One region of the Variovorax sp. GW821-FHT09D07 genome, then DNA from elsewhere that is predicted to be linked to it. Evidence: riboswitches for the same ligand, from Rfam matches in the RefSeq annotation. Region 1 holds a riboswitch; the other holds the start of a gene.
What was found. A riboswitch is a leader RNA that binds a small molecule or an ion and turns the genes downstream of it on or off. The one in region 1 is predicted to bind cobalamin.
Positions count from the first base shown of each region.

Region 2: another riboswitch for cobalamin. It lies ahead of AC07OX_RS19970 (TonB-dependent receptor domain-containing protein); the one in region 1 lies ahead of AC07OX_RS03765 (TonB-dependent receptor).

Region 1 is NZ_JBWKOY010000001.1:797,471-805,725, reverse strand. It holds gene AC07OX_RS03780 (cation:proton antiporter domain-containing protein) at 1-537, shown strand, start outside; gene AC07OX_RS03775 (hypothetical protein) at 542-949, opposite strand; gene AC07OX_RS03770 (hypothetical protein) at 1,099-1,320, shown strand; cobalamin riboswitch at 1,402-1,684, shown strand; gene AC07OX_RS03765 (TonB-dependent receptor) at 1,816-3,999, shown strand; gene AC07OX_RS03760 (PepSY domain-containing protein) at 4,010-5,548, shown strand; gene AC07OX_RS03755 (energy-coupling factor ABC transporter permease) at 5,622-6,299, shown strand; gene cobW (cobalamin biosynthesis protein CobW) at 6,414-7,478, shown strand; gene cobN (cobaltochelatase subunit CobN) at 7,483-8,255, shown strand, end outside.
Region 2 is NZ_JBWKOY010000005.1:264,446-272,700, reverse strand. It holds gene AC07OX_RS20005 (phenylacetaldoxime dehydratase family protein) at 1-25, opposite strand, end outside; gene AC07OX_RS20000 (carbon-nitrogen hydrolase family protein) at 46-1,050, opposite strand; gene AC07OX_RS19995 (AraC-like ligand-binding domain-containing protein) at 1,230-2,195, shown strand; gene AC07OX_RS19990 (universal stress protein) at 2,241-2,666, opposite strand; gene AC07OX_RS19985 (sulfite exporter TauE/SafE family protein) at 2,740-3,567, opposite strand; gene AC07OX_RS19980 (cell division protein ZapA) at 3,860-4,195, opposite strand; gene AC07OX_RS19975 (hypothetical protein) at 4,192-4,419, opposite strand; cobalamin riboswitch at 4,553-4,792, shown strand; gene AC07OX_RS19970 (TonB-dependent receptor domain-containing protein) at 4,865-6,829, shown strand; gene AC07OX_RS19965 (cobyrinic acid a,c-diamide synthase CobB) at 6,814-8,211, shown strand; gene AC07OX_RS19960 (bifunctional adenosylcobinamide kinase/adenosylcobinamide-phosphate guanylyltransferase) at 8,198-8,255, shown strand, end outside.

The DNA of each region.
Region 1 (8,255 bases):
GCACCGCTGCAGAAATGGCTGCACGCGCATTCGAAGTTCGCACGCGAGCTGGACGCGCGCAGCGACCCGCTGGCCGAGCTGCCCATGACCACCGAGGCCAAGTACCTGTCGCGCCAGGTGGTGCTGGTCGGTTACGGACGGGTGGGCCGGCGCATCGCCGCCGAACTCGAGACGAACGACATCCCCTACGTGGTGGCCGAGCAGAACCGCGAGCTGGTCGAGAAGCTGCGCGAGGCCGGCATCCCCGCCGTGTGGGGCGACGCGGCCGACCCGGCGGTGCTGATCCAGGCGCATGTGGCGCGCGCCCGCGTGCTCGTCGTGGCCACGCCCGACGCCATGAACGTGCGCCAGATGATCGAAACCGCGCGCACGCTGAACCCCACCATCCAGACCGTGGTGCGCAGCCACAACGAGCAGGAAGCCCGCCTGCTGGCCGCCGAAACCGACGCGAAGGTGTTCCTGGGCGAACAGGAACTCGCCCAGGCCATGGCCCGCGATGTGGTGCAGCGCGCCGCCGCGATGGCGGTGCCGGCTTGACGATTCAAAGATCCTCGATCACCAGCGTGCGATAACGCTCGGCGATCGAGTAGGGCACGGTACGCACCAGTTCCATCACGCGCTCGGTGATGGCGCCGTCCTTGGTGCGGATCAGCAGGCCCGTGTGGCCTTCGTGGGCCAGCTGGATGAAGGCGCGCACCGTGTCGCCGTCGGTGCCGGCGGAGGGCAGGGGACTGTGCGAGGCATGCACGGTCGGCGCGATTTCCGCCAGGACGGTTTCGGCCGGTATCAGGTAGACCTCGTCGCCGCTCACGATGCCTTTCGCGATCAGCCCGTGGCCGATGCGGCTGGCATCTTCGACGCTCGGAAACATCACCAGGGAGTAACCGGTCGGGTAGAACGCGCCACCGAAGGCGGCGCGCATGTTGGGTTCAAGCGTGAAATGTTTCATGCTGACTCCTTGTTCTGATGCAACTCCCCACCCCTAACATTAGGCCGCGCGGCGTCCGGGCACTGTAGGAGAAGCCCTAGTACTGACAACCGCGCCGGCCCCTTGCCCGTTCAAAGGCGAGTTCATTCCCTGTTTCATTTTTGACCGTCATGCCTTCGCCGAGAGACATCGCACTCACCGTCCACGAACTGGAAGAAGGGGAGTTCTACTGGGTGCTGATGGAGGCCGTGGACGGCTCGCCCGGCGATTCCACCCATGTGTACGTGCCGCTCGAAGCCGCCCACGAGCCCTACGCCACGTATTCGAATGCACTGGTGGCCGGCGTGGCGGTGCTGCGGCGGCTGTTCGGGCCCGACGGCAAGCCCGTCTGACGGGGCCCGCAAGGGTGCCGCCGCAGGGCGCTCCCTATAATCCCGGCGGTTGGAAACATTGGTTCACACCGGTGTCGTCCAACACCCCACGGTTCGAAGGTGCCCTGCACGACCAGTCACAGGATTGGCGGCGGGGTTAAACGGGAAGCAGGTGCGAGGCGTCGTTTTTTCGAACGACCCTTCCATTCCTGCGCTGCCCCCGCAACGGTCAGCGGACATCGACACCCTCAGGCCCCGGCGATTCTTCGCCCGGGCAGCCACTGCGCTTCGGCGTGGGAAGGCGAGGGCTTCGGCGCCGAGGTGCATGCATTGCACCCCGACGCACTCCGCGAGCCCGGATACCGGCCTTCGCAACCGCCTTCGGATGCTGCGGGAGTGCGTGTCCGGGCCTGCCGCTTTTCCCTCGCGCGAAACGGCACCGCCCCTCGTCTCTTCTCCCTCGGCGTCCGCGATCGGTCAGGAGCCTGCGGGGACGCGGGCTGGAGGAGAAGTCGGATGAATCGCATTGCATCGCCACCGCGCGATCGCTCGGGCCCGCCCTTGCAACGGGCGCGCCTTTCGGGTCTTTCAGGTCTTTCGCTGGGGCTCGGCCTCGCTTGCGGGCCCGTTCTCGCCCAGTCGGGCGACACGGCCGGTCGCCCCAGCCTCACGCCCGTGCAGGTCGAAGCCAGCCGTCACACGCCGCTGGCCCTGGACGAACCCACGCAGACCGGCAGCCGCCTGGGCCTCACGCCGCTCGAAACGCCCGCCAGCATCGAGGTGCTCACCGGCGACGCGATCCGCGCGCGCGGCGACGTCTCGGTGGTCGAGGCCGCGAGCCGCGCCACCGGCATCACGGGCTCGCCCGCGCCGGGCAATGGCGGCTCGTCGCTGTCGGCGCGCGGCTTCAACGGCCACGGCTCGGTGATGCAGCTGTACGACGGCACGCGCCTGTACGTGGGCGCGGGCACCGTCACCTTCCCGTTCGACACCTGGTCGACCGACCGCATCGAGGTGCTGCGCGGCGCCGCCTCGGTGATGTTCGGCGAAGGCGCCATCGGCGGCGCGATCAACGTGGTGCCCAAGAAGCCCACGCGCGGCCCGATTCGCAACGAGGCGCTCGTGACCGTGGGCTCCGACGCCACGCGCCAGGTCGCCTTCGGCAGCGGCGGGGCGATCAACGACATGCTCTCGTACCGCTTCGACATCAGCCACCGCAGGACCGACGGCTTCATGCGGCGCGGCGAGGCCGAGAGCCTGGCGGTGGGCGGCGCGGTGCGGCTCGATGTGTCGCCGCGGCTGCAGTTCACGCTCTCGCACGACGAGGGCCGCCAGACGCCGCAGCGCTATTTCGGCGTGCCGCTCGTCAACGGCCGCCTGAGCAGCCTGAACCGCGAACAGAACTACAACCTGGACGACGCAGAGGTCAAGTACCGCGACCGCTGGACCCGCCTCGATGCGCAGTGGACGCCCAACGACGCCGTCACCGTGCGCAACCAGCTGTACCGCCTGGACAGCAAGCGCCACTGGCGCGACAGCGAAACCTACACCTACAGCGCCACGACGAACCGCGTGACGCGCGGCGACTACCTGGAGATCGGCCACGACCAGGAGCAGATCGGCAACCGCACCGACGCCACCTTCAAGCACGCGCTGTTCGGCCTGAAGAACCAGGTGCTGGTGGGCTTCGACGCCAACCGCATCGACTTCCTGAACTCGAGCGACACGCCCTACGGCGGGCGCTCGGTGGTCGACGCCTTCGTGTTCAACCCCGGCACCTACGTTTCGCCCACGCCCTACCTGCCGCGCTACAAGACCAAGACCAGCACTTACGCCTTCTTCGCCGAAGACAAGCTGGCCTTCAGCGAACACTGGTCGGTGGTCGGCAGCCTGCGCTGGGACCACGCGAAGATCGTGCGCACCGACCCGCAGAACCGCGCCCCGCGCCTGGACAAGACCTTCGAGTACGCCACCGGCCGCCTGGGCGTGGTCTACGCGCCCGACGCCGCACAGTCGTTCTATGCGCAGGTGGCGCGCGCGGCCGATCCGCTCACCGGGCTCATCAGCACGTCCGCCACGCAGGTGCCGTTCGAGCTCAGCGTGGGCAAGCAGGTCGAGGTGGGCTACAAGCGCCAGCTGGCCGAGGGCCGCGGCGCCTGGAGCGTGGCGGCCTACCGCATCGAGAAGACCAAGCTGCTGTCGCGCGACGCGAACGATCCGACCGTCGTGCAGCAGATCGGCAAGCAGTCGTCCGAAGGCATCGAGGCCACGCTCGACCTGGCGCTCACTTCCACGCTGCGTCTCGAAGCCAACGCCGCGCGGCTGCGCGCGCGCTACGACGACTTCAACGAAGCGGTCGGCAAGTCGCTGGTCTCGCGCGCGGGCAACACGCCCGCCGGCGTGCCCGAGGTGGCGGCCAACCTGTGGCTGCACTGGCGCTTCCTGCCGCAGTGGGAGGCCGAGCTCGGCGTGCGCCACGTCGGCGCGCGGCAGGTCGATGCGGCCAACACGCGGCAGATCGGTTCGTACACCGTGGCCGACGCGGGCGTGAGCTGGCAGGCGAACCCGTCGCTCAAGCTCGCGCTGCGTGCCTACAACCTGGCCGACCGCAGGTACCCGGTCTCGTTCTCGAACGGCGGTAACCAGTGGCTGCTGGGCCGTCCGCGCTCGTTCGAGCTGTCGGCGTTCGTGACTTTCTGAGCATGGCTGCATGAGCACCGCATGGCAACGCACATGGCCCCCGCTGCGGCGGGCGCTGTACTGGACGCACCGATGGCTGGGCATCGGCGGCTGCCTGCTGTTCGTCATGTGGTTCGTCTCGGGCGTGGTCATGATGTACGTGGGGTACCCGAATCTCACGGACGAAGAGCGGCTCGCGGGGCTCGCTCCGGTGCGCTTCGAACAGGCGGTGGTCGCGCCGGCTGCCGCGCTCGAGGCGCTTCCGCCTGCAGTGCGTGCGCAGCCGCCCCGGCGCATGGCGCTGGAGATGCAGGCCGGCGCCGACGCGCAGCCCGTGTGGCGCATCGTCGATGCGCGCGGCGGGCGGCATGCCGTGTCCGCGCGCGACGGCCATGTGCTCGGCCCGGTCGATGCCGCGCGGGCCGAGGCCATCGCCCGCGACTTTGCCGCACAGCCCGGCGCACGATGGGCCGAGACGCTGGAGCGCGACCAGTGGACCGTGCCGCAAGGCCTGAACCCATTGCGCCCGCTGCACCGCATCGAAGTCGGCGACGCGGCGGGTACCGAGCTGTACGTGTCCTCGCGCACCGGCGAGGTGGTGCGCGACACCACGCGCGCCGAGCGCTTCTGGAACTGGCTGGGCGCCGTGCCGCACTGGATCTACTTCACGCCGCTGCGCGCCGACCCGCCGCTGTGGCACGACGTGGTCGTGTGGCTGTCGGCCGCCTGCATCGTCTCGGCCGTGACGGGCATCGTCATCGGCATCCTGCGCATCCGGCTGCGGCGGCGCTTTCGCAGCGGCGCGGTCACGCCGTACACGGGCTGGATGGCCTGGCACCACATCGCCGGGCTCATCGGCGGCTTCTTCGTGCTGACCTGGATCGTGAGCGGCTGGCTCTCGATGAACCCGAACGGGTGGTTTCAGCGCGCACCGGCCGATGCGGCCGCGATGGCGCGCTACACGGGCACCGGTGCGTCGCCGTTCCCCTGGCCGCCGGCCGTGGTGCCGGCAGGCGAGGGCGCTGCCGCACCGCGCGAAGTCTTGCTGATGGGGTTCGACGGCAAGCCGCTGCTGCAGCTGCGCGATGCGCAGGCCCGCGTGCAGGTGGTCGATGCCGCGACCGGTGCACCGGCTGCCATCGCCCGCGACGACATCGCGCGCGCCGCCGCCTGGCTGCGCCCCGGTGCCGCGATCACGCAGGTCACCTTGCAGACGCACGAAGACTTCCACTGGTACGGCCACCACCGCACGCGCGTGCTGCCCGTGTGGCGGCTCGAGTTCGACGACGCCGCGCGCAGCTGGCTCTACATCGACCCGACGAGCGGCCAGGTGGCCGGCAGCAACGACCGCAACGCGCGGCTGCGCCGCTGGCTCTTCAACGCCGCGCACAGCCTCGACTTTCCCTGGCTCATCCAGTACCGGCCCGCCTGGGACCTGGTGATGTGGTTCCTGTCGGTCATCGGCGTCGTCGCTTCGGCGAGCGGCGTGGTGATCGGCTGGCGGCGACTGCGGCGCAAGCCACAGCCATCGCCTGTTCAGCGGGGGCTGCAAGGCTCTCGGGTTTCATGACGGGGACTTGCGCAAGCCAGTCCATCCCCCAACAATCAACTTTCGCACTTCGGTGCATTTCAGGAGGTGCGCGATGCACATCGAACCCGGACTCGTCGACGGATCCAAGATCTTCCTCAGCTATGCCACGGGGGCGGCTGCACTGGCTTACACAGGCAAGGTCGCCTTCGACACCTTGCGCAAGGACGGCCCCATCGGCCTGCTGCTGCGCTCGGTCTTCACCGTGATGCTCGTGTTCTGCTTCTTCGAGGTGTTCCCGCACCATCCGGTGGGCGTGTCCGAGGTGCACCTGATCTTGGGCACCACGCTGATGCTCCTCTTCGGGCTCGCGCCCGCGGCCATCGGCCTGGCGGGTGGCTTGCTCATCCAGAGCCTGTTCTTCGCACCACCTGACCTGCCGCAGTACGGCATGAACGTCACGACCTTGCTCGTGCCGCTGTTCGCGACCGCCGCGCTGGCGCGCCGCATCATTCCCGCGAACATGGCCTACGTGGACATCAGCTACCAGCAGGCCTTCAAGCTGTCGGTGGCCTACCAGGGCGGCATCGTGGTGTGGGTGGGCTTCTGGGCGCTCTACGGCCGCGGCACGGGCTTGGAGAACCTGGGCCAGATCGCCAGCTTCGGCGCGGCCTACATGACGGTCGTGCTGGTCGAGCCGCTGGTCGACCTGGGCGTATTGGCCGCGGCCAAGGCCTGGCGCCGCCTGCAGGGCACGGCCCTGGTCGAGCGCCGCCTGTACAGCGCCGTCTGATTCGCGCCGGCTGCCCCTCGTTGAAGAGGGCGTGCCGTTCGCCGGCGCGTGCGCCACGCACGCGTCGCGCGCCCGATTCCCCGCGCGCTTTGCGCGCCTGAAAGCATCCATTCCATGACACAAAGCAACGCCAAGATCCCCGTCACCATCGTCACGGGCTTCCTCGGCAGCGGCAAGACCACGCTGCTGCGCCACATCCTCGGCAACGCCGAGGGCCGCCGCATCGCGGTGGTGGTCAACGAGTTCGGCGAACTCGGCATCGACGGCGACATCCTGCGCGGTTGCGGCATCGGCTGCGACGACGAGGGCAACGAGCGCGAAGGCGCGCTGTACGAGCTGGCCAACGGCTGCGTCTGCTGCACCGTGCAGGAAGAATTCCTGCCCGTGATGCTGCAGCTGGCCGAGCGCCGCGACCAGATCGACGCCGTGCTCATCGAGACCTCGGGCCTGGCGCTGCCCAAGCCGCTGGTGCAGGCCTTCCAGTGGCCCGACATCGCGAACATCTTCACCGTCGATTCGGTGGTCACCGTGGTCGACGGCCCCGCCGCCGCCTCGGGCCAGTTCGCGGCGAACCCCGCGCAGGTCGACGTGCAGCGCCGCGCCGACCCCAACCTGGACCACGAATCGCCGCTGCACGAGCTGTTCGAAGACCAGCTCTCGGCCGCCGACCTCGTGGTGCTCAACAAGACCGACCTCATGGACGCCGCCGCGCGCGCGCAGGTCGAGGCGCTGGTGCGCGAAGAACTGCCGCCCGAGGTGAAGATCGTCGGCGCCACCGAAGGCAAGCTGCCGCTCGCGCTGCTGCTGGGCCAGGGCCGCGCCGCCGAAAGCACCATCCACCTGCGCGAGAGCCACCACGACCACGAGGAAGACCACGACCACGACGAGTTCGACTCGCTCGTGATCGAGCTGCCGCCCGTGGACCGCGACGGCCTCATCGCCGTGCTGGCCGCACTGGTCGAACAGCACACCATCTACCGCGTGAAGGGCTTCGTCGCCGTGCCGCACAAGCCGATGCGCCTGCTGGTGCAGGGCGTGGGCCGTCGCTTCGACCACCACTTCGACCGCCGCTGGCGCGATGGCGAGGCGCAGCGCACGCGGCTCGTGTTCATCGGCGAAGACCTCGATGAAGGCGCATTGCGCAAGGCGCTGGAAGGCGTGGCGGCCGTTCCCGCCTGACCGCATGCACCTGCTGAGCACCCAGCCCGGCCGCTTCGTCGAAGACGATCCGAGCGTCGTCACCCGGCTCGACCAGACGCCGGGCGACATCGTAGTGCTCAGCTCGGCCGACACCACGCTCGCGCTGCTCGCCGCCGCGCGCACGGCGCTGGCGGCCACCGACCCCGGCTATCCCTCGCTGCGGCTGGCCAACCTCATGCACCTGCGCCAGCCCGCGTCGCTCGACCTGTACGTCGACGAGGTGCTGCGGCATGCGCGCGTGGTGGTGGTCGATCACCTGGGGGCCGAATCGGCCTGGGCCTATGGGCTGCAGCAACTCGAGAAGCTTGCGAAGCGCCAGGGCCAGCAGCTCGCGATGTTCTCGGGCGACCTGCAGGAAGACGAAGACCTGCTCGCGCGCGGCACCGCGGCGCGCGGCGTGAGCCGGCAGCTGTGGCAGTACCTGCGATCGGGCGGCGCGGGCAACGCGGCGCAGTTCCTGCGCGCGGTGGCCTTCCACGGGCTGGGCCATGGCGAGGCCCCGTTGCCGCCGCGCAGCCTGCCGCAGGTGGCGCTGCATGTGCCGGGCGGCATGGACGCGACGCACACGGTCGCGGGCATCGACGACCTGCGCGCCGGCTGGCATGCGGATGCACCCGTGGTGGCGCTGGTGTTCTACCGCTCGCACCTGCTGTCGGGCAACACCGAGGCCTTCGATGCGCTGGCCGCCGCGCTGCATGCGCAAGGGCTGAACCCGCTGCCCGTGGCGCTCGACTCGCTGAAAGACCCGCTGTGCCT
Region 2 (8,255 bases), on a different contig from region 1:
GGTGCTCGGGGATGGCCGATTCCATGGTGCGGCTCCGTGGTCCGCTCAGGCCACCACCGGCTCGGGCACGCTGCCCTCGGGCTCCGGCGTGAGCTGCACCACCACGGGCGTGCGCCGCGTCTTGTTCAGCAGCAGCTGCGTGACGTCGGGCCGCGAATAGTGACCGCTTGGATCGGCCGCCGCCTTGGCGAGCGCGATCATCCCGAGGTCGATGTCGGCGATCACCAGGCCCTCGGCGTCTTCGGCCAGCGGCGTGCCCAGTGGCGAACCGTCCGGGCCGTAGATGCGCGCATGCCCCCCGCCGACGCCCAGCATCTGTCGCTTGCCGTCGTCGGTGCACATCAGCTCGCTCATGGCCTTCGACACCGTGGCGCAGGGCGCGATGACGAAGCAGCCGCCCTCGACCGCGTACACCTGGCTCGCGGCGTTGTTCACTTCATGGCCCAGCGCGTAGGCCGCGCCGCGGTAGAGCGAAAAGCTCGGCCATGCACCGCAGTGGATCTGCTCGTTCTGCGCATACATCGCGTACTTGCTCAGCGGCTGCAGGTGCTCCCAGCAACACAGCGAGCCGATGTTGCCCAGCGGCGTCTGGACCACGTGCAGGTCGGCGCCGTCGCCTTCGCCGAACACGGTGCGTTCCACGTGCGTCGGCTTGAGCTTGCGGCGCGTCTGCACGGTGCGGCCCTGGTCGTCGATCAGCGCCTGCGCGATGTACAGGCTGCCCGCCGCTTTCTCGCTGTAGCCGAGCGAGAGCCAGATCTTGTGCTGGCGCGCCGCCGCCTGCAGGCGTTCGAACTCGGGCGAGCCGATGACCAGCGAGTTGTCGTGGTAGCGCTGCACGAACTGCATGCCCCAGGCCGGCGAATCGAGCCAGACCCACCACGGGTAGCCCGGCACCCAGGTCTCGGGAAAGGCGATGAGCTGCACGCCCTGTTTCGCGGCCTGCGCCATGAGGTCGATGGTCTTGTCGATGGTGGCGTCGAGGTCGAGGAACACAGGCGCGGCCTGCACGGCGGCGACGCGGAGCTTGGGGTGGACGGTGGTCGGCATGGGGTGTTCTCCAGGGGGCAATGAACGTAACGAAATCCCCACTGTGCGCACCGGGTTTGCGCGGTGGCATGCGGGTTGCATGAAGCGTAAATTCGCGCCGCCGGAACGCCTTGACCCGGATTGGCGGCGTTCTTGTTCCAGCGTTGCATGTGCCTTGCGAAGGCCTTCCGAGGACCCCGATGACCCCCTTGCTCAGCACCGATGCCGTCCCGCGCGACCAGCGGCTCGCGTACTGGACCGACATGATCTGCAATGTCTACGTGCAGCTCGAATGCGACGCGGTGCGCACCGGCGACGGCGGCGACTTCGAGGGCAGCATCCGCCAGCACGCGCTGCCCGGCCTCGGCATGTCGGTCGTGACCTCGCGGGCGCAGAAGGTGATGCGCACGCCGGGCCACATCGCGGCGTCGAGCGACGACTGTTTTCTCGTGAGCATCCAGGCGCGCGGGCAGGGCGTGGTGCGCCAGGACGGGCGCGACGCGGTGCTCGGCGCCGGCGACTTCGCGCTGTACGACAGCACGCGGCCTTACCAGCTGCTGTTCGACCAGCCCTTCGAGCAGATCGTGCTCAAGCTGCCCGGCGAGCGGCTGCGCAGCGAACTGCGCGACACCGAGGCACTCACGGCCACCACGGTGTCAGGGCGCGAGGGCGCGGGGCACCTGCTGCTGGGCATGATCCGCACGCTGCGCGAGGACTTCGACGCGCTGCAGCCGGCCTCGGCGCTGGCGGTGGCCCATGGCGTGCAGAACATCCTCGTGGCCGGCCTGCAGACGCTGCCCGCGGCGCACGCACCGGCGCTCAGCAAGCTCACGGCGTACCACCTCGCGCGCGTGAAGCAGCGCATCGACGAGCAGCTGGCCGATCCGACGCTGTCGGTGGGCACGCTGGCGGCGCAGCTGGGCATGTCGGTGAGCCACATCCACCGCGTGTTCAAGAGCGAGCCGCTGGCGCCCTCGCAGTACATCTGGGAGCGCCGGCTCGACGCATGCAGCCGCGACCTGCTGGAGCCGCGCCTGGCAGGGCGGCCCGTGGGAGAGATCGCGTACGGGAGGGGGTTCAACGACGCGGCGCACTTCAGCCGCGCGTTTCGCGAGCGCTTCGGATGTTCGCCGCGCGAATGGCGGCAGCAGCGCTCGCCGCAATGACCGCGGCCACGGCGCAGCGGCCGTCGCCGGGGCGGTCGGGTCTTCTTACTGGACCAGCAGCACCGAGATGTCGGTCTCGGCCACGACCTTGGTCGCGACCGAGCCCATCAGCGCGCGGCCCAGGATGCCGTGGCCGTGCGTGCCGAGCACGATCAGCTCGGCCTTCGATTCGGTGGCCGACTTGAGGATTTCCTCAGCCGCGTGGCCGTGGCGCGCGTCGGCGGTGAAGTTGGCCACGCCTTTCTCGGCGAACCAGGCCTTCACCGGGTCGAGCACCTTGGCGTTTTCCTCGGCGTAGTACTCGGTGACGATTTCCTTGCTCAGGTGGCGCGCCACGTGGCCGGAGATGCCGGTGCAGACATTGACCACCACCAGTTCATGGCCGTCCACGAACATGGCGCGGTTGGCGAGCAGGTAATTGAGGGCCTTTTGCGTGTAGGCGCTACCGTCGACTGCAATGAGGATTTTCATGGCTTTCCTTCTACGACTGTGAACAAGTGCCGCATAGGATGGCACAGGAAAGCCACGGGGTGTTTGATATGCCTCAGCCCCGCAGGCCCTTCCAGAGCATGTAGGCGGCCAGCAGGTACAGGATGCTCGCGAACACGCGCTTGAGCTTCTTCACCGGCAGGCTGTGCGCGGCCCTGGCGCCCAGCGGGGCGGTGAACACGCTGCAGGCCGCGATCACCACGAGCGCGGGCAGCCAGATGTAGCCGAAGGCGCCGGCCGGCAGGCCCTGCACCGACTGCCCGCTGAGCACATAGCCCAGCACGTTGGCCACCGCGATCGGAAAGCCCAGCGCCGCGCTGGTCGCCACCGCGTTGTGGATCGCCACGTTGCACCAGGTCATGAACGGCACGCTGATGAAGCCGCCGCCCGCGCCCACCAGGCCCGAGATGAAGCCGATGGTGCCGCCCGCCGCGAGCTGGCCCCCGGTGCCCGGCATCTGGCGCGTGGGCTTGGGCTTCTTGTCGAGGAACATCTGCGTGGCCGAGAAGCCCACGAACAGCGCGAAGAAGATCGCCAGCGCCGTGCCCTTGAGCAGCGCGAACACGCCCAGGCTGCCCGCGAGGCTGCCGATGACGATGCCGGGCGCCAGGCGCTGCACGATGTCCCAGCGCACCGCGCCGCGCTTGTGGTGCGCGCGCACGCTGGACACCGACGTGAAGATGATCGTCGCCATCGAGGTCGCGATCGCCATCTTCACCGCCAGGTCGGCCGGCACGCCGCGCTGGCCCATGATGATCGTGATGAACGGCACCATCAGCATGCCGCCGCCGATGCCCAGCAGGCCGGCGAGGAAACCGGTGCCCAGGCCGAGCGCGGCGAGTTCGGCGATCAGGAGCGGGTCGAGCAGGGCAGCGAGGTTCACGGGAGGATGGGGAAAGAACGAGCGGCTGAAAAAGCAACGGCCCCGTGCGGTGAAGCAGGGGGCCGTGGCGGGAAAAGGTGTCTGCAGATGGTGTGCCGGACCCGCATCCTGAACCAGGGTTCAGGTGGGCGAGGGCAGCAGGACTTCGGGTTCATCTGACGCGAGATGATCACGCCCGTCAAGCGATGTACCAAGCCCGGCTCCGGAGAGCATTGGAACAAGGAAATATTAAGCCCGACACGTCTGCAGACAAAACGGATTTTACGCCCCGGATGTGCCGGGCCGCGTGCCCTCAGAGCAAATGTCCATCGCCCGCCAGGGCCTGATCGAGTCTCTGAATGAGCTGGGCGGCCTTCGGGTCGGTGTCGGCGGCGGTTTCTTCGGTGGCTGCGGCAACGGCAGGGGCCGGTGCGGCGGCAGCAGCGGCCTGCTGGGCCGCGAGATCGAAAGCCAGGTTCAGCGAGGCGAGCACGGCGATGCGGTCGCGTGCCTTCACCTTGCCCGCGTCGCGGATCTTGCACATGGCCGCGTCCACGCGGTCGACGGCCTCGCGCAGTTGCGCTTCGCCGCCGTCGGGACAGCCGAGCAAATAGCTCTGGCCCATGATCTGTACTTCAATCTGCTTCATGCGTGATGGGAATCTTCGGAAGGGGGTTCGGCCGGCAGCCGTTCGAGCAGGGCATCGAGGCGGGTGCGGGCCGCGGCGAGCCGCGACTTCAGGCCGTCGCGTTCACGCGTGAGCGCATCGACCTGTTCCTGCAGCAGCGCGTTGGTGCGCTGCACCTCTTCGTGACGCACGAGCAGGCGTTCCACACGCTCGGCGATCTGGTCGATGGGGCTGGAGGCGGGCATGGTTGGCGATTGTAGTTTCCCGGGAATTCGGAACATCCGGCGCACCGCGCGGGGCGCGCACCGGACGTGGCCGAGATTCTGGGGCCTGCGCCGCCCGCGATCAAACACGGTGTGGTGTGCGCGCCCCGTGGGCCTAAAATCTCGCCCGTTGGTGCTCGCGGCGTGGTTCGCACGGCGCAGTTCAACGGGAAGCAGGAGTGGACGCCCCCCGGGGCCGAAGCCGCCTGCGCTGCCCCCGCAACGGTCAAGCAGACGACGCCGCAACGCGTCACCCCTTTCCATCCAGCCACTGGGCGCCCTGAAACAGGTGCCTGGGAAGGCGGCAAAGGGTCGATCTGCCAGCCCGGATACCGGCCAACAAGGCGGCTGCCGCATCGGCAGCCATGACGCCCATGGCGCCGGCGGGGAAGCCGGCCAGGGCATAGAAGTTCGTTCGGTTCACCCCATGATTTCCTGTGTTTCCCTCTCCAGCGGCCGCGCCAGCGTGCGCCGCAACCGTCCCGCGTGCCTGCCGCTGACGCTCGCCCTGGCCTCGGCCTTCGGCGGCCTGGCCCTGGTGCCGCTGGCCGCGCAGGCGCAAGTCGCAGCTGCAGCAGCAGCAGCAGCACCTGCCACGCTCGACGAGACCGTCGTCACCGCCAACCGCACGCCGCAGGCGCTGTCGGACCTGGTGGGCGATGTCTCCATCATCGACCGCAAGACCATCGAACGCAGCGGCGCGACCGGCGTGGCCGACGTGCTGGCGCGCCTGCCCGGCATGGAGATCTCGCGCAGCGGCGGCGTGGGCAACGCCACCAGCGTGTTCATCCGCGGCGCCGAATCGCGCTTCACCGCGGTCTACCTCGATGGCGTGCGCATCGATTCGCAATCGACCGGCGGCGCCGGCTGGGAAGGCATTCCGCTCGCGCAGATCGACCGCATCGAAGTGCTGCGCGGCCCGGCTGCCGCGGTGTACGGCTCGGACGCCGTGGGCGGCGTGATCCAGCTCTTCACCAAGCGCGGCGAGGAGGGCGTGTCGCCCTACGCCGGCATCGGCTTCGGCAGCCACGGCCTGCGCCGGATCGAAGGCGGCGTGAGCGGCAAGTCGGGCCTGCTCGACTACTCGTTCGGCGTGGCGCACGAGGAAAGCAAGGGCTTCAACATCCAGCCGATCGCCAAGCGCACGCCCTCCAAAGACGGCTTCACCAACCCCGATCGCGACGGCTACCGCAGCACCTCGGGCAACCTGAAGCTGGGCTTCCAGATCACGCCCGACCAGCGCATCGACGCCACCTTGCTCACCAGCAACACCGAAGCGGCCTACGACCCGTCGGTGAGCTTTCGCACCAGGCCGCCGATCACCTTCCGCAACGACGTGTCGACCAACGAGCTGCGCACCGCCGGCCTGACCTGGTCGGCCAAGTGGAACGACATCTACAGCACCCGCCTGCAGGTGACCGATTCGCAGACCGTCTACAAGACCCAGCCCTCGTTCTACCGCACCGAGACCCGCCTGCGCGGCTACCTGTTCCAGAACGAATTCCGTTTCGGCGCGCACCTGGTGACCGCCACCCTCGAGCGCCGCGAAGACGCGCTCGAGAACGCGCCGACCACCTCGGCCAAGCTGTTCTCACGCGACCGCTCGCAGAACGCCGCCGCACTGGGCTACGGCTATGTGAAGGGCCCGCATTCGCTGCAGCTGCATGTGCGCCATGACGACGACAGCGAGTTCGGCGGCAAGACCACCGGCAGCGCCGCCTACGGCTACGCGATCACGCCGAGCCTGCGCGCCACCGTGTCGGCCGGCACCGCGTTCCGCGCGCCCACGCTGTACCAGCGCTTCAGCGAGTACGGCCTGGCGAGCCTGCAACCCGAATCGAGCCGCAACGTCGAGCTGGGCCTGCAGTACACCGCCGGCGCCACGCAGGCCGGCATCGTGCTGTACCGCAACCGCGTGCAGAACCTCATCGTGTTCGACGGCAGCGCCAAGGGCTGCCAGTCGTCGTTCGGCTGCTACGCCAGCACGGCGCGTGCGCGCTACCAGGGCGTGACGCTCACGGGCGGCCACCGCATCGGCGACGTCACGCTGCGCGCCTCGCTCGACTACCAGGACCCGCGCGACCTCGCCACCGACCACCTGCTGGCACGCCGCGCCCGGGCTCACGGCACGCTGGGCGCCGACTGGCGCATCGCCGGCTGGACGCTGGGCGCCGAGGTCCAGAGCTCGGGCAAGCGCTACGACGACGCGGCCAACACCGTCAAGCTCGGCGGCTACACGCTGCTGAACCTGTCGGCCAGCAAGCAGATCATGCGCGACCTGAACCTGGTGGCGCGCGTGGACAATGTGGGCGACAAGGACTACCAGTTCGCACGGCTCTACGCCACCGGGGGCCGCACCGCGTACGTCGGACTCAAGTGGACTCCGCAGTAAACACCCGCCGCTCTTCGCCCGGCGCAGCTGTCACCTGCGCCGCGGTGCTCGTGGCCGCGCCGGCCTCGGGGCAGGGCAAGACCACAGTCGCCGCCGCGCTCGCGCGGCTGCACGTGCGCCAGGGCCGCCGCGTGCGGGCCTTCAAGTGCGGTCCCGACTTCCTCGATCCGCACTGGCTCGCGCTGGCCACCGGCGCGCCGGTGCATTCGCTCGACCTGTGGATGACCGGCGAGGCCGACTGCCGCGCGCGCCTGCATGCCGCCGCGAGCGAGGCCGACCTGGTGATCGTCGAAGGCGTGATGGGCCTGTTCGACGGTACGCCCAGCGCGGCCGAACTGGCCGAGCGCCTGGGCCTGCCGGTGCTGGCCGTGATCGACGCCCAGGCCATGACCGGCACCTTCGGCGCGCTGGCCTACGGCCTGCAGAACTTCCGCCCGGGCCTGCCCTGGGCCGGCGTGCTGGCCAACCGCGTGGCCAGCGAGCGCCATGCCGACATGCTGAAGGACGCCTTGCGCGACCCCGGCGACTGGCTCGGCGCCTTGCCGCGCAGCGCCGATTTCGCGCTGCCCGAACGCCACCTGGGGCTGGTCGGTGCCGCCGAACTCGGCGACGCGATGGTGCGGCTCGATGCCGCGGCCGACGTGCTCGCCGCCACGCCGCTGGGTCAGCGCGCGCCCGGGCAGCTGCCGCAGGTGCGCTTCGAGCCCGCGCCGACGGCGCCCGTCGCGCCGCTGCTGGCGGGTCGCACCATCGCCATCGCGCGCGACACGGCGTTCTCGTTCATCTACCCGGCCAACCTCGAGGTGCTCGAAGCCCTCGGCGCGCGGCTCGCGTTCTTCTCGCCGCTGGCCGACGAGCCGCTGCCGCCCTGCGACGCCGCCTGGCTGCCCGGCGGCTACCCCGAGCTGCATGCGGCCGTGCTGTCGGCCAGCGACCGGTTGCGGCTCTCGCTCGCCAACCACGTCACGGCCGGCAAGCCGATCTGGGCCGAGTGCGGCGGCATGATGGCGCTGTTCGACGAACTCGCCACGCGCGACGACGCCGAGCCAACCGACGTGCACCGTCTTTGGGGCGTGCTGCCGGGGCGGGCCGTCATGCAAAAGCGGCTGGCCGGCCTCGGCCCGCAGCAGCTCGACCTGGGCACGCATGCCCTGCGCGGCCACACCTTCCACTACTCGCGCTGCGAGACGCCGCTCGCGCCCGCCGCGCGCACCGTCGGCACGCGCGGCGGCGAGGCGCTGTACGTGCACGGCCCCGTGCGCGCGAGCTACTTCCATGCGTGGTTCGCGTCCAGCCCGGAAGCGACCGCGCGGCTCTTCAGCGCCATGCCCCTCGAACTCGACAGCCACGCCGCACAGGCGCCCCCCGATGCCCCTCACTGAGCACGAATTCATCCTCGGCGGCCAGAAAAGCGGCAAGTCGCGCC